2 regions of the Streptomyces sp. NBC_00691 genome follow, and region 2 is predicted to be linked to the other one. Evidence: riboswitches for the same ligand, from Rfam matches in the RefSeq annotation. Region 2 holds a riboswitch; the other holds the start of a gene.
What was found. Region 2 has a riboswitch for glycine ahead of gcvT (glycine cleavage system aminomethyltransferase GcvT). Riboswitches for the same ligand answer to the same signal wherever they lie in the genome.
Positions count from the first base shown of each region.

Region 1: it holds a riboswitch for glycine, as region 2 does, so the genes downstream of both, gcvP (aminomethyl-transferring glycine dehydrogenase) here and gcvT (glycine cleavage system aminomethyltransferase GcvT) in region 2, are expected to answer to the same signal.

Region 1 covers NZ_CP109007.1:1,427,946-1,433,126, reverse strand. Annotated here, with positions in the region: gene OG392_RS06350 (bifunctional nuclease family protein) at 1-272, shown strand, start outside; gene OG392_RS06345 (MerR family transcriptional regulator) at 465-1,148, shown strand; gene OG392_RS06340 (DNA polymerase IV) at 1,294-2,706, shown strand; gene OG392_RS06335 (PRC-barrel domain-containing protein) at 2,866-3,231, opposite strand; glycine riboswitch at 3,345-3,444, shown strand; gene gcvP (aminomethyl-transferring glycine dehydrogenase) at 3,620-5,181, shown strand, end outside.
Region 2 covers NZ_CP109007.1:5,621,055-5,626,235, reverse strand. Annotated here, with positions in the region: gene OG392_RS25580 (enhanced serine sensitivity protein SseB) at 1-224, opposite strand, end outside; gene OG392_RS25575 (AAA family ATPase) at 396-1,058, opposite strand; glycine riboswitch at 1,210-1,308, shown strand; gene gcvT (glycine cleavage system aminomethyltransferase GcvT) at 1,478-2,602, shown strand; gene gcvH (glycine cleavage system protein GcvH) at 2,680-3,057, shown strand; gene glyA (serine hydroxymethyltransferase) at 3,082-4,350, shown strand; gene OG392_RS25555 (L-serine ammonia-lyase) at 4,517-5,181, shown strand, end outside.

The sequences.
Region 1 (5,181 bases), 4.2 Mb from region 2:
TGGGGCAGGAACTCACCGAAGTCCGCATCACGGATCTGCGTGACGGGGTCTTCTACGCCGAACTGGTCTTCGCCAGCGGTGTCGAGGTGAGCGCGCGGCCCTCGGACGCGATAGCACTGGCCCTTCGGACCGGAACGCCGATCTACGGCAGTGACGGTGTGCTGGACGATGCCGGCATCGCGATTCCGGACGAGCAGGAGGACGAGGTGGAGAAGTTCCGCGAGTTCCTCGACCAGATCTCACCGGAGGATTTCGGGACCAACAGTCAGTGAGCCGACGCGGCGCGGCCACCGGCCGTTCGCGGGGTGCTGTCAGAGCATTCGAGTAGCCTTTCCCCGGCGAGAGAGACGGGAAACCACTCTCAGGGTGATTATCACTCGGCGTGCCGAGTGTGGCGATCGTTGACGCACCCCGAGTGACTGCCTACCTTCGTGTGGGCAGGTCAAGGACGGAGGGTCGGCGTGATGAGCAGCGCGGACGGTACGGCAGGGAGCTCGCTCGGACGCGTGTCCGGAGAGAGCGGTCCGTATCCGCTTCACGGCAGTGTGGGCGACTTCGGTACGGGTAGGGGTACCGGTATGGACGTCGGTTCGGGGGCGGGTTCGGCCCCAGGGCCGGGGGATGCCTCCGGCGCAGGTGCCGGCGTGGCGGGCGAGGTGGTCGGCTATCGCGGCCCCACCGCCTGCGCGGCGGCGGGGATCACCTATCGACAGCTGGACTACTGGGCACGCACGGGGCTCGTGGAGCCCAGCGTGCGGCCCGCGTACGGGTCCGGGACCCAGCGGCTCTACAGCTTCCGCGACGTCGTCGTGTTGAAGATCGTCAAGCGTTTCCTCGACACCGGGGTCGCACTCCAGAACATCCGGGCCGCGGTGCAGCACCTGCGCGCGCGGGGCTTCCGCGATCTGGAGCGGATGACGCTCATGAGCGACGGGGCCACGGTGTACGAGTGCTCCTCGCCGGACGAGGTCGTCGACCTGCTCCAGGGCGGGCAGGGTGTCTTCGGCATCGCCGTCGGGGTGGTCTGGCGGGACGTCGAGGCGGCGCTCTCGCAGCTGCACGGCGAACGGGTCGACACGGGCGAGACGCTCGTGGGGCACAACCCGGGGGACGAGCTGGCGCGCAGGCGGCGGGACCGGGCGGTCTGAGAGGCCCGTCCGGTGGGGCGCCTCGGTCCGGCCGCGGTGCCTGGTCGGGTTAGGCGTCTCGGTCCGCCGCGGTGTTCCGGTCGGGGGCTCGGGCCGTGCGGTGTGGTGGGGCCCGTTGTCAGTGGTGTGAGGGAGCATCGGACGTGTGAGAGCCGCGCCCACCATCCTGCATCTCGACATGGATGCCTTCTTCGCCGCCGCCGAGCAGGCGTCGAAGCCCAGTCTGCGCGGAAAGCCCGTGGTCGTCGGGGGTCTCGGGCCCCGGGGTGTGGTCGCCACCGCCTCGTACGAGGCGCGCCGGTTCGGAGTCCACTCGGCCATGCCCATGGGCCAGGCGCGGCGGCTCGCGCCGAACGCGGCCTACCTCGTGCCCCGCTTCTCCTTCTACCGGTCGATCAGCGAGCAGGTCATGGAGCTGCTCGGACGGCTCTCCCCGCTCGTGGAGCCGCTCAGCCTCGACGAGGCCTTCGTCGACCTGGAGGCCGGGGGCGTGGCCGACGACAGTGCGAGCGCGCGAGCGGCCGGTGAGCGGCTGCGGGTCGACATCCTGGCGACGACGGGGCTCTCGGGGTCCGTGGGGCTCGCGGGATCCAAGATGATTGCGAAGATCGCCTCCGAGGAGGCGAAGCCCGACGGCCTGGTGCTGATCGAACCCGGGACCGAGCGGGAGCTTCTCGCCCCGCGTTCGGTGCGGATCCTGCCTGGTGTCGGGCCGGCGACGGGGGAGCACCTCCGTCGGGCGGGGATGACCACCGTGTCCGATCTCGCGGAAGCGGGCGAGGACGAGCTCGTACGGCTCCTGGGACGGGCGCACGGGGCCTCTCTGTACCTGATGGCCCAGGGGTACGACGATCGGCCTGTGGTGGCCGAGAGGGACGCCAAGTCGGTCTCGGTCGAGGACACGTTCGACGTGGACCTGCACGACCGGGTGCGGATCAGGGTCGAGGTCGAACGGCTCGCGGAGCGGTGCGTGGGGAGACTGCGGGCCTCCGGGCACTCCGGGCGGACCATCGTCCTCAAGGTGCGGCGCTTCGACTTCTCGACGCTCACGCGGTCCGAGACGCTCCGGGGGCCCACGGACGACCCGGGGGTGGTGCGGGAAGCGGCGGGGCGGCTCCTGGAGGCGGTGGACACGACCGGGGGTGTGCGGTTGCTGGGGGTCGGGGTGAGCGGGCTCGCGGACTACACGCAGGAGGATCTGTTCGCTCAGGCGGAGGGGGCGGCCGCGGAGGCCGCCGCTGCTGCCGCGGCTTCGGTGGTGGGCGCGGAGGGCGAGGCGGGTGCCGGCGTGTCCTCCGCGTCCTCCGTGCCTGTCGTGCCGGCGGTGACCGCTCCCGTCGAGCCTGAGGCGCCTGAGCCCGTGGAGCGGCGCTGGACGCCCGGGCATGACGTGCGGCATGCCGTGTACGGCGCGGGGTGGGTGCAGGGGAGCGGGGTCGGACGCGTGACCGTGCGGTTCGAGGAGCCGGGGTCGGCGCCGGGGCGGGTGCGGACCTTCGCGGTGGACGATCCGGATCTCGAGCCGGGGGAGCCGTTGCCGTTGGTGGACCGGGGGTGAGGGGGGTGGCGGCCGGGCGTCAGGGGTGTGCCCGGCCTGGCGGCCGGGCCGGATCGAGGGGTGGTTCTGGCCGGGTGAGCCGATGGGCCCGCCCGGGGGCGGGACTTCGTTGGTCCCGGCAGGGCTCTGCCCCCCGCCGGGGGAGGGGGCTGTGGGCCGTTACTGGCCTGCCAGGTGGCCGAAGTCCGTGTCCGGGGTGTCCGTGGGGGGTGGGGGAAGGGCGAGGCTGTAGTGGCGGTAGAGCTGGAGCTCTTGTTCCGGGGAGAGATGGCGGCCCACGCCGAAGTCGGGCGCGTCCTTGATCAGGGCTCGCTCGTACGGGATGTGGAGGCCGTTGTCGATCAATTCGCTCGGTTCGAGCGGGACGAAGGCGTCCCGGCTGAACAGGCCCGTGCGGACCGCTGCCCATTCCGGGATGCCGGTCGCGTCGTCCAGGTACACCTCGTCCACGGTTCCGATCTTGTGTCCGTTCCGGTCGTACGCCTTGCGGCCGATCAGGCTGCGCGGATCGATATCGGTCTGCACGGTCCCTCCAACTGGTCGCAACTGCTCTACACCCCTACGAAAGTGCACAACTGGGATGTCGGCCACTTGAGCGATGGAAGCCGCAACCGCGCTGGTAGGCTGGCTGTGGCTGTCGACCCTGTGCGGGAGAGTCCCCCGGAGAAACCTTCCGGAGGGCGCCGAAGGAGCAAATCCTCCCCGGAATCTCTCAGGCCCCTGTACCGCGCGGACGAGGTCACTCTGGAAAGCAGAGCGGTGTCCACGGCATGCGCTCTCACCGACGGTGAAAGCCGGCGTGCCCTAGGCGTGCCGGTGAAACTCTCAGGTTGAGATGACAGAGGGGGAGGCCGTCCGGGTACCCGCGCCGTGGTGCCCCTCGCAGGTCGTGACGACCAGGAGGCCTCCGTACATGACCGCCAACCGCATTCCGCTCTCCGAACTCGAACAGGGCATCCCGTTCGAGCAGCGGCACATCGGGCCCGACGCCGAGGCGCGCGCCAAGATGCTCGCCCAGGTCGGTTACGGCTCCCTCGACGAGCTCACGGCCGCCGCGGTGCCGGACGTCATCAAGAACACCGAGGCGCTGGGCCTGCCGGCCGCGCGCACGGAGGCCGAGGTGCTCGCCGAGCTGCGCACGCTCGCCGACCGCAACCAGGTCCTCGCGCCCATGATCGGTCTCGGCTACTACGGGACCTTCACGCCGCCGGTGATCCTCCGGAACGTGATGGAGAACCCCGCCTGGTACACGGCGTACACGCCGTACCAGCCGGAGATCTCGCAGGGGCGCCTCGAGGCGCTGCTGAACTTCCAGACCGTCGTCGCCGACCTGACCGGTCTGCCCACCTCCGGCGCTTCGCTGCTCGACGAGGGGACCGCCGCCGCCGAGGCCATGGCCCTCGCCCGGCGCGTCGGCAAGGTCAAGAACGGTGTCTTCCTCATCGACGCGGACGCCCTGCCGCAGACGATCGCCGTCATCGAGACCCGCGCCGAGCCGACCGGTGTCGAGGTCGTCGTCGCCGACCTGAGCGAAGGCATCCCCGCCGAGGTCGCCGAGCGCGGTGTCTTCGGTGTGCTCCTCCAGTACCCCGGTGCCTCCGGTGCCGTGCGGGACATCAAGCCGCTCATCGACGCCGCTCACGAGCTCGGTGCGATCGTCACCGTCGCCGCCGACCTGCTCGCGCTCACCCTGCTCACCTCGCCCGGTGAGCTCGGCGCCGACATCGCCGTCGGTACGACGCAGCGTTTCGGCGTTCCCATGGGCTTCGGCGGTCCCCACGCCGGTTACATGGCCGTCCAGGACAAGCACGCCCGCTCCCTGCCCGGCCGTCTCGTGGGTGTCTCCGTCGACGCCGACGGCAACCGCGCGTACCGCTTGGCCCTCCAGACCCGCGAGCAGCACATCCGCCGCGAGAAGGCCACCAGCAACATCTGTACCGCTCAGGTGCTGCTCGCGGTCATGGCCGGTATGTACGCCGTGTACCACGGCCCCGAGGGGCTGCAGGGCATCGCGCGCCGCACCCACCGGTACGCCGCGATCCTGGCCGCCGGCCTCACCGCCGGGGGCGTGGAGCTCACCCAGGGTGCCTTCTTCGACACCCTCACCGCCCGTGTGCCCGGCAAGGCCGACGCGGTCGTGGCCGCCGCCCGTGAGGCCGGTGTCAACCTCTTCCGCGTCGACGCGGACCACGTGTCCATGTCGTGCGACGAGACCACCGGGCGCGCCCAGCTCGCTGCCGTGTGGGGCGCCTTCGGCGTGACCGCCGACATCGAGGCCCTGGACGCCACCACCGAGGACACGCTGCCCGCCGGGCTGCTGCGCTCCGACGCGTACATGACCCACCCGGTCTTCCACGCGCACCGCTCCGAGACCTCGATGCTGCGCTACCTGCGCAAGCTCGCCGACCGCGACTACGCGCTCGACCGCGGCATGATCCCGCTCGGCTCCTGCACGATGAAGCTGAACGCGACGAC
Region 2 (5,181 bases):
GCGAGGAACTGCTCCTCGGAGCTGAAAACGGGGACGTACGCCGCGCCGTCGATCTCCATGGTGGCGAGGTCCAGATTCGGGCTGTCGGGTCCACCGCCGTTGGGCAGGGGCACCCAGACCCGGCTGCGGCCGAGGACCTCGACCAGGCGGGCGCCCGCCGAGGGGTTGCCGAGGGAGGCGGCAAGGACCTCTTCGAGCTCGTTGCCCGGCCACGTCACGTCCACGGTCCCGTTTCCCCTTCTCGCACGGCCTGCCGTACCGGCCGCCCCGGCAGCACCCTAACGCCGCCCCGGCGCCGCCGTGGCCAAAAGAAGGTGTACGGGCACTCCCGGACAGGGGGCGTGCGTCACAGCGACCCGCCTCGGGCCGCCCCGCGTACGTCGTGGGTGCCCGGGTCAGGCCGCCTCGCGGAATCCGATCTTCCGGAGGATGTCCGCCGCGTCCCGGTCGAGCAGGGTCGCGGAGGCGCAGCCGTGCGGCAGCCGGCCGGACTCCGCCGCCGCGACGAGCCGGGCGACGGCCCGCCGGTGCCGGGCGAAGGCGTACGACGAGACCCCCCGGCCACGGGACCGCTGCCCCTCACGGGCGGTGCCGGGCTCGACGTCGAGCAGGACCAGATGGAGGGACCGGCCGCGGCGGCGGGCCTCGCGGGCGAGCCATCCCCGCACCCAGGACTGGGTGCCGCAGTCGTGGACGACCACTCCGGCGCCGGAACGCAGGGCGCGCCGCAGCCCCGCGTAGTGCGCGATCCGGACCAGCGGGCGGTAGACGGCGTACGGCAGGAGGCGGGGCATCCGGGCGTCCCAGCGCTCCCGGGTGTCCTGCGAGTCGATGCCGGCGCCTTCGGCGGCGCGCCGCATGAGGGTGGACTTGCCGCTGCCGGGCAGCCCGGAGACGACCACCAGGTCGCCGGCGGCGTAGGTGAGGGCGCGGGGGCCGCGGCCGCCGCGCTCGCGCAGGTCACGCAGGATCCGCCCGCGGCCGCGGGTCCTGGCACGGGCTCGCTGGGACGGTATGCCGGTACTCGGCGCGTACGCGCCGGTGTGCTGGAACCTCATCGCTTCTCCCCCTGCCGGGCCTGGGAAGACCCTTGCCCACAAAGTGTAAAGAAGCGGTAATGGGACACAAGCGATGTGCCCCGCCGACCGCGCGTGCAATGATGTGCGCGCCAGGCGCGCACAGTCGCCACACAATCGCATACCGGCCGCTCGAATCCGCGCGGGAGAGTTCCGGACACCAGGCGTGTCCGGACGCCGAAGGAGCAAGACCCTCCCTTGAATCTCTCAGGCCCCGTACCGCGTGGATGAGGCAGATCTGAAAAGCGGGACACCCTGTGTCCCCACCCAAGGTGCAAACCGATCTCTCGGCGACGAGATGCTCTCGGTGAACCTCTCAGGTTCCATGACAGATGGGGAGGACGTCCTCGCCGTCATGTGTTTCGTCACCGATCACGCCCTTGGGACCCGGGAGCCACCCCATGAGCACTGCCCCCCGTCTGACCGCCCTCGATGCATTGCATCGTTCGCTGGGCGCGACCATGACCGACTTCGCCGGCTGGGACATGCCGCTCCGGTACGGCAGCGAGCGGGACGAGCACATCGCCGTCCGCACCAAGGCCGGTCTCTTCGACCTCTCCCACATGGGCGAGATCACCGTCACCGGCCCGCGGGCGGTCGAGCTCCTCGACCACGCCCTGGTCGGCAACATCTCCACGGTGGGCGTCGGCCGCGCCCGCTACACGATGATCTGCCAGGAGGACGGCGGCATCCTCGACGACCTGATCGTCTACCGCCTCGGCGAGACGGAGTACATGGTCGTCGCCAACGCCTCCAACGCGCAGATCGTCCTGGACGCGCTGACGGAGCGCGCGGCCGGCTTCGACGCCGAGGTGCGGGACGACCGTGACGCGTACGCCCTGATCGCGGTCCAGGGCCCGGAGTCCCCCGGCATCCTGAAGGCGATCACCGACGCCGACCTCGACGGTCTGAAGTACTACGCAGGCCTGCCCGGCACGGTCGCCGGCGTACCCGCGCTGATCGCCCGTACCGGCTACACCGGCGAGGACGGCTTCGAGCTGTTCCTGAAGCCCGAGCACGCCGAGGGCGTCTGGCGGGCGCTGACCGAGGCCGGCGCGCCGGTCGGGCTGATCCCCTGCGGCCTGTCCTGCCGTGACACGCTCCGCCTGGAGGCGGGCATGCCGCTGTACGGCCACGAGCTGACCACCGCGCTGACGCCCTTCGACGCGGGCCTGGGCCGGGTCGTGAAGTTCGAGAAGACGACGAACGACGGCCGCTTCGTCGGCCGCGAGGCGCTGGAGAAGGCCGCCGAGCGTGCCGAGACCGCCCCGCCGCGCAAGCTCGTCGGTCTGGTCGCCGAGGGCCGCCGGGTGCCGCGCGCCGGCTTCTCCGTCGTCAAGGACGGCGTGGTGATCGGCGAGGTCACCTCCGGCGCCCCGTCCCCGACCCTCGGAAAGCCGATCGCCATGGCGTACGTGGACGCGGCGCACGCCGAGCCCGGCACCCAGGGTGTAGGTGTGGACATCCGAGGCACCCACGAGGCGTACGAGGTCGTGGCGCTGCCGTTCTACAAGCGCCAGAAGTGACGTATCCGTCTCACTTCGCGTCTCACCCCGCAAGACCCACGTTCATCAGTACTCCCTCGATCCAGGAGAATCAGGTCATGAGCAACCCCCAGCAGCTGCGCTACACCAAGGAGCACGAGTGGCTGTCGGACGCCGAGGCCGGCGTCGCGACCGTCGGCATCACGGAGTTCGCCGCCAACGCGCTCGGTGACGTCGTCTACGCCCAGCTCCCGGAGGTCGGGTCCACGATCACCGCGGGCGAGTCCTGCGGCGAGCTGGAGTCCACCAAGTCGGTCAGCGACCTGTACGCCCCGGTGACGGGCGAGATCGTCGAGGCCAACCAGGACGTCGTGGACGACCCGTCCCTCGTGAACACCGCTCCGTTCGAGGGTGGCTGGCTGTTCAAGGTACGGCTCACGGGCGAGCCGGAGGACCTGCTCACCGCCGACGAGTACGCCGCCTTCACCGCCGGCTAACCCGAGACCCCTAGGGATCGATTCATGTCGCTTCTGAACACTCCTCTCCACGAGCTGGACCCGGACGTCGCCGCCGCCGTCGACGCCGAGCTCCGCCGTCAGCAGTCCACGCTCGAGATGATCGCCTCGGAGAACTTCGCTCCGGTCGCCGTCATGGAGGCGCAGGGCTCCGTCCTCACCAACAAGTACGCCGAGGGCTACCCGGGCCGCCGCTACTACGGTGGCTGCGAGCACGTCGACGTGGCCGAGCAGATCGCGATCGACCGGATCAAGGACCTGTTCGGCGCCGAGTACGCCAACGTCCAGCCGCACTCCGGTGCCTCCGCGAACCAGGCCGCCCTCTTCGCGATCGCCCAGCCCGGCGACACGATCCTGGGCCTTGACCTGGCGCACGGCGGTCACCTGACCCACGGCATGCGCCTGAACTTCTCGGGCAAGCAGTTCAACGTGGTCGCGTACCACGTGGACGAGGCCGGCCTGGTCGACATGGCCGAGGTCGAGCGCCTCGCCAAGGAGCACCGCCCCAAGGTGATCATCGCGGGCTGGTCCGCCTACCCGCGTCAGCTGGACTTCGCCGAGTTCCGCCGGATCGCCGACGAGGTCGAGGCCTACCTGTGGGTCGACATGGCCCACTTCGCCGGTCTGGTCGCGGCCGGTCTGCACCCGAACCCGGTCGAGCACGCGGACGTGGTGACCTCCACCACGCACAAGACGCTCGGCGGCCCCCGCGGCGGCATCATCCTGGCGAAGAAGGAGTTCGCCAAGAAGCTGAACTCCTCGGTCTTCCCCGGTTTCCAGGGCGGCCCGCTGGAGCACGTGATCGCGGCCAAGGCCGTCTCCTTCAAGGTCGCGGCCTCGGAGGAGTTCAAGGAGCGCCAGCAGCGCACCCTGGACGGCGCCCGCATCATCGCCGAGCGCCTGGTCCGGGACGACGTCACCGCCCACGGTGTCTCCGTCCTGTCCGGCGGTACGGACGTCCACCTGCTCCTCGTCGACCTGCGCGACAGCGAGCTGGACGGCCAGCAGGCCGAGGACCGTCTCCACGAGGTCGGCATCACGGTCAACCGGAACGCCGTTCCGAACGACCCGCGCCCGCCGATGGTCACCTCGGGTCTGCGCATCGGTACGCCGGCGCTCGCGACCCGCGGTTTCCAGGCAGAGGACTTCACCGAGGTCGGCGACATCATCGCGGAGACCCTGAAGCCCGGCTTCGACGCCGACAAGGCCGCTTCGCTGAAGGCCCGGGTGACGGCGCTCGCCGACAAGCACCCGCTGTACCCCGGCCTGAAGTAATTTCGTACCCTTTTGTTCGCACGGACCTTCGGGGCACCGCGCACACTGGACAGTGAGCGCGGTGCCCCACCCCATGTCCTCGCGCTGTTCCGTACGTCCTTCTTCTCCGCGCTTTTCTGCTCCACCCCGGCAGACAACGGCGTCTAGCCCCCACAAGGAGTCCTCCGTGGCCATCTCGGTCTTCGACCTGTTCTCGATCGGCATCGGTCCGTCGAGCTCCCACACGGTGGGACCGATGCGCGCGGCCCGGATGTTCGCCCGCCGCCTCAAGAACGAGGGACTGCTCGCCCACACCGCGCACGTCCGGGCGGAGCTGTACGGCTCGCTCGGCGCGACCGGCCACGGCCACGGCACCCCGAAGGCCGTCCTCCTCGGCCTGGAGGGCAGCTCACCGCGCACGGTGAACGTGGAGACGGCGGACGACGAGGTCGAGCGGATCAAGTCGAGCGGCCGGATCAACCTGCTCGGCGCGCACGAGATCCCCTTCGACTTCGACGCCGACCTGATCCTGCACCGGCGCAAGGCCCTGCCGTACCACGCCAACGGGATGACGATCTTCGCGTACGACGCGGAGGGCGGCCTGGTCCTGGAGAAGACGTACTACTCGGTCGGCGGCGGCTTCGTCGTGGACGAGGACGCCGTCCAGGGCGAGAACCCGATCGTCCCGGACGACACCGTCCTGAAGTACCCCTTCCGCACCGGCGACGAGCTGCTCCGGCTCGCGAAGGAGACCGGTCTTTCGATCTCCGCGCTGATGCTGGAGAACGAGAAGGCCTGGCGCACCGAGGACGAGATCCGCACGGGCCTGCTGGAGATCTGGCGGGTCATGCA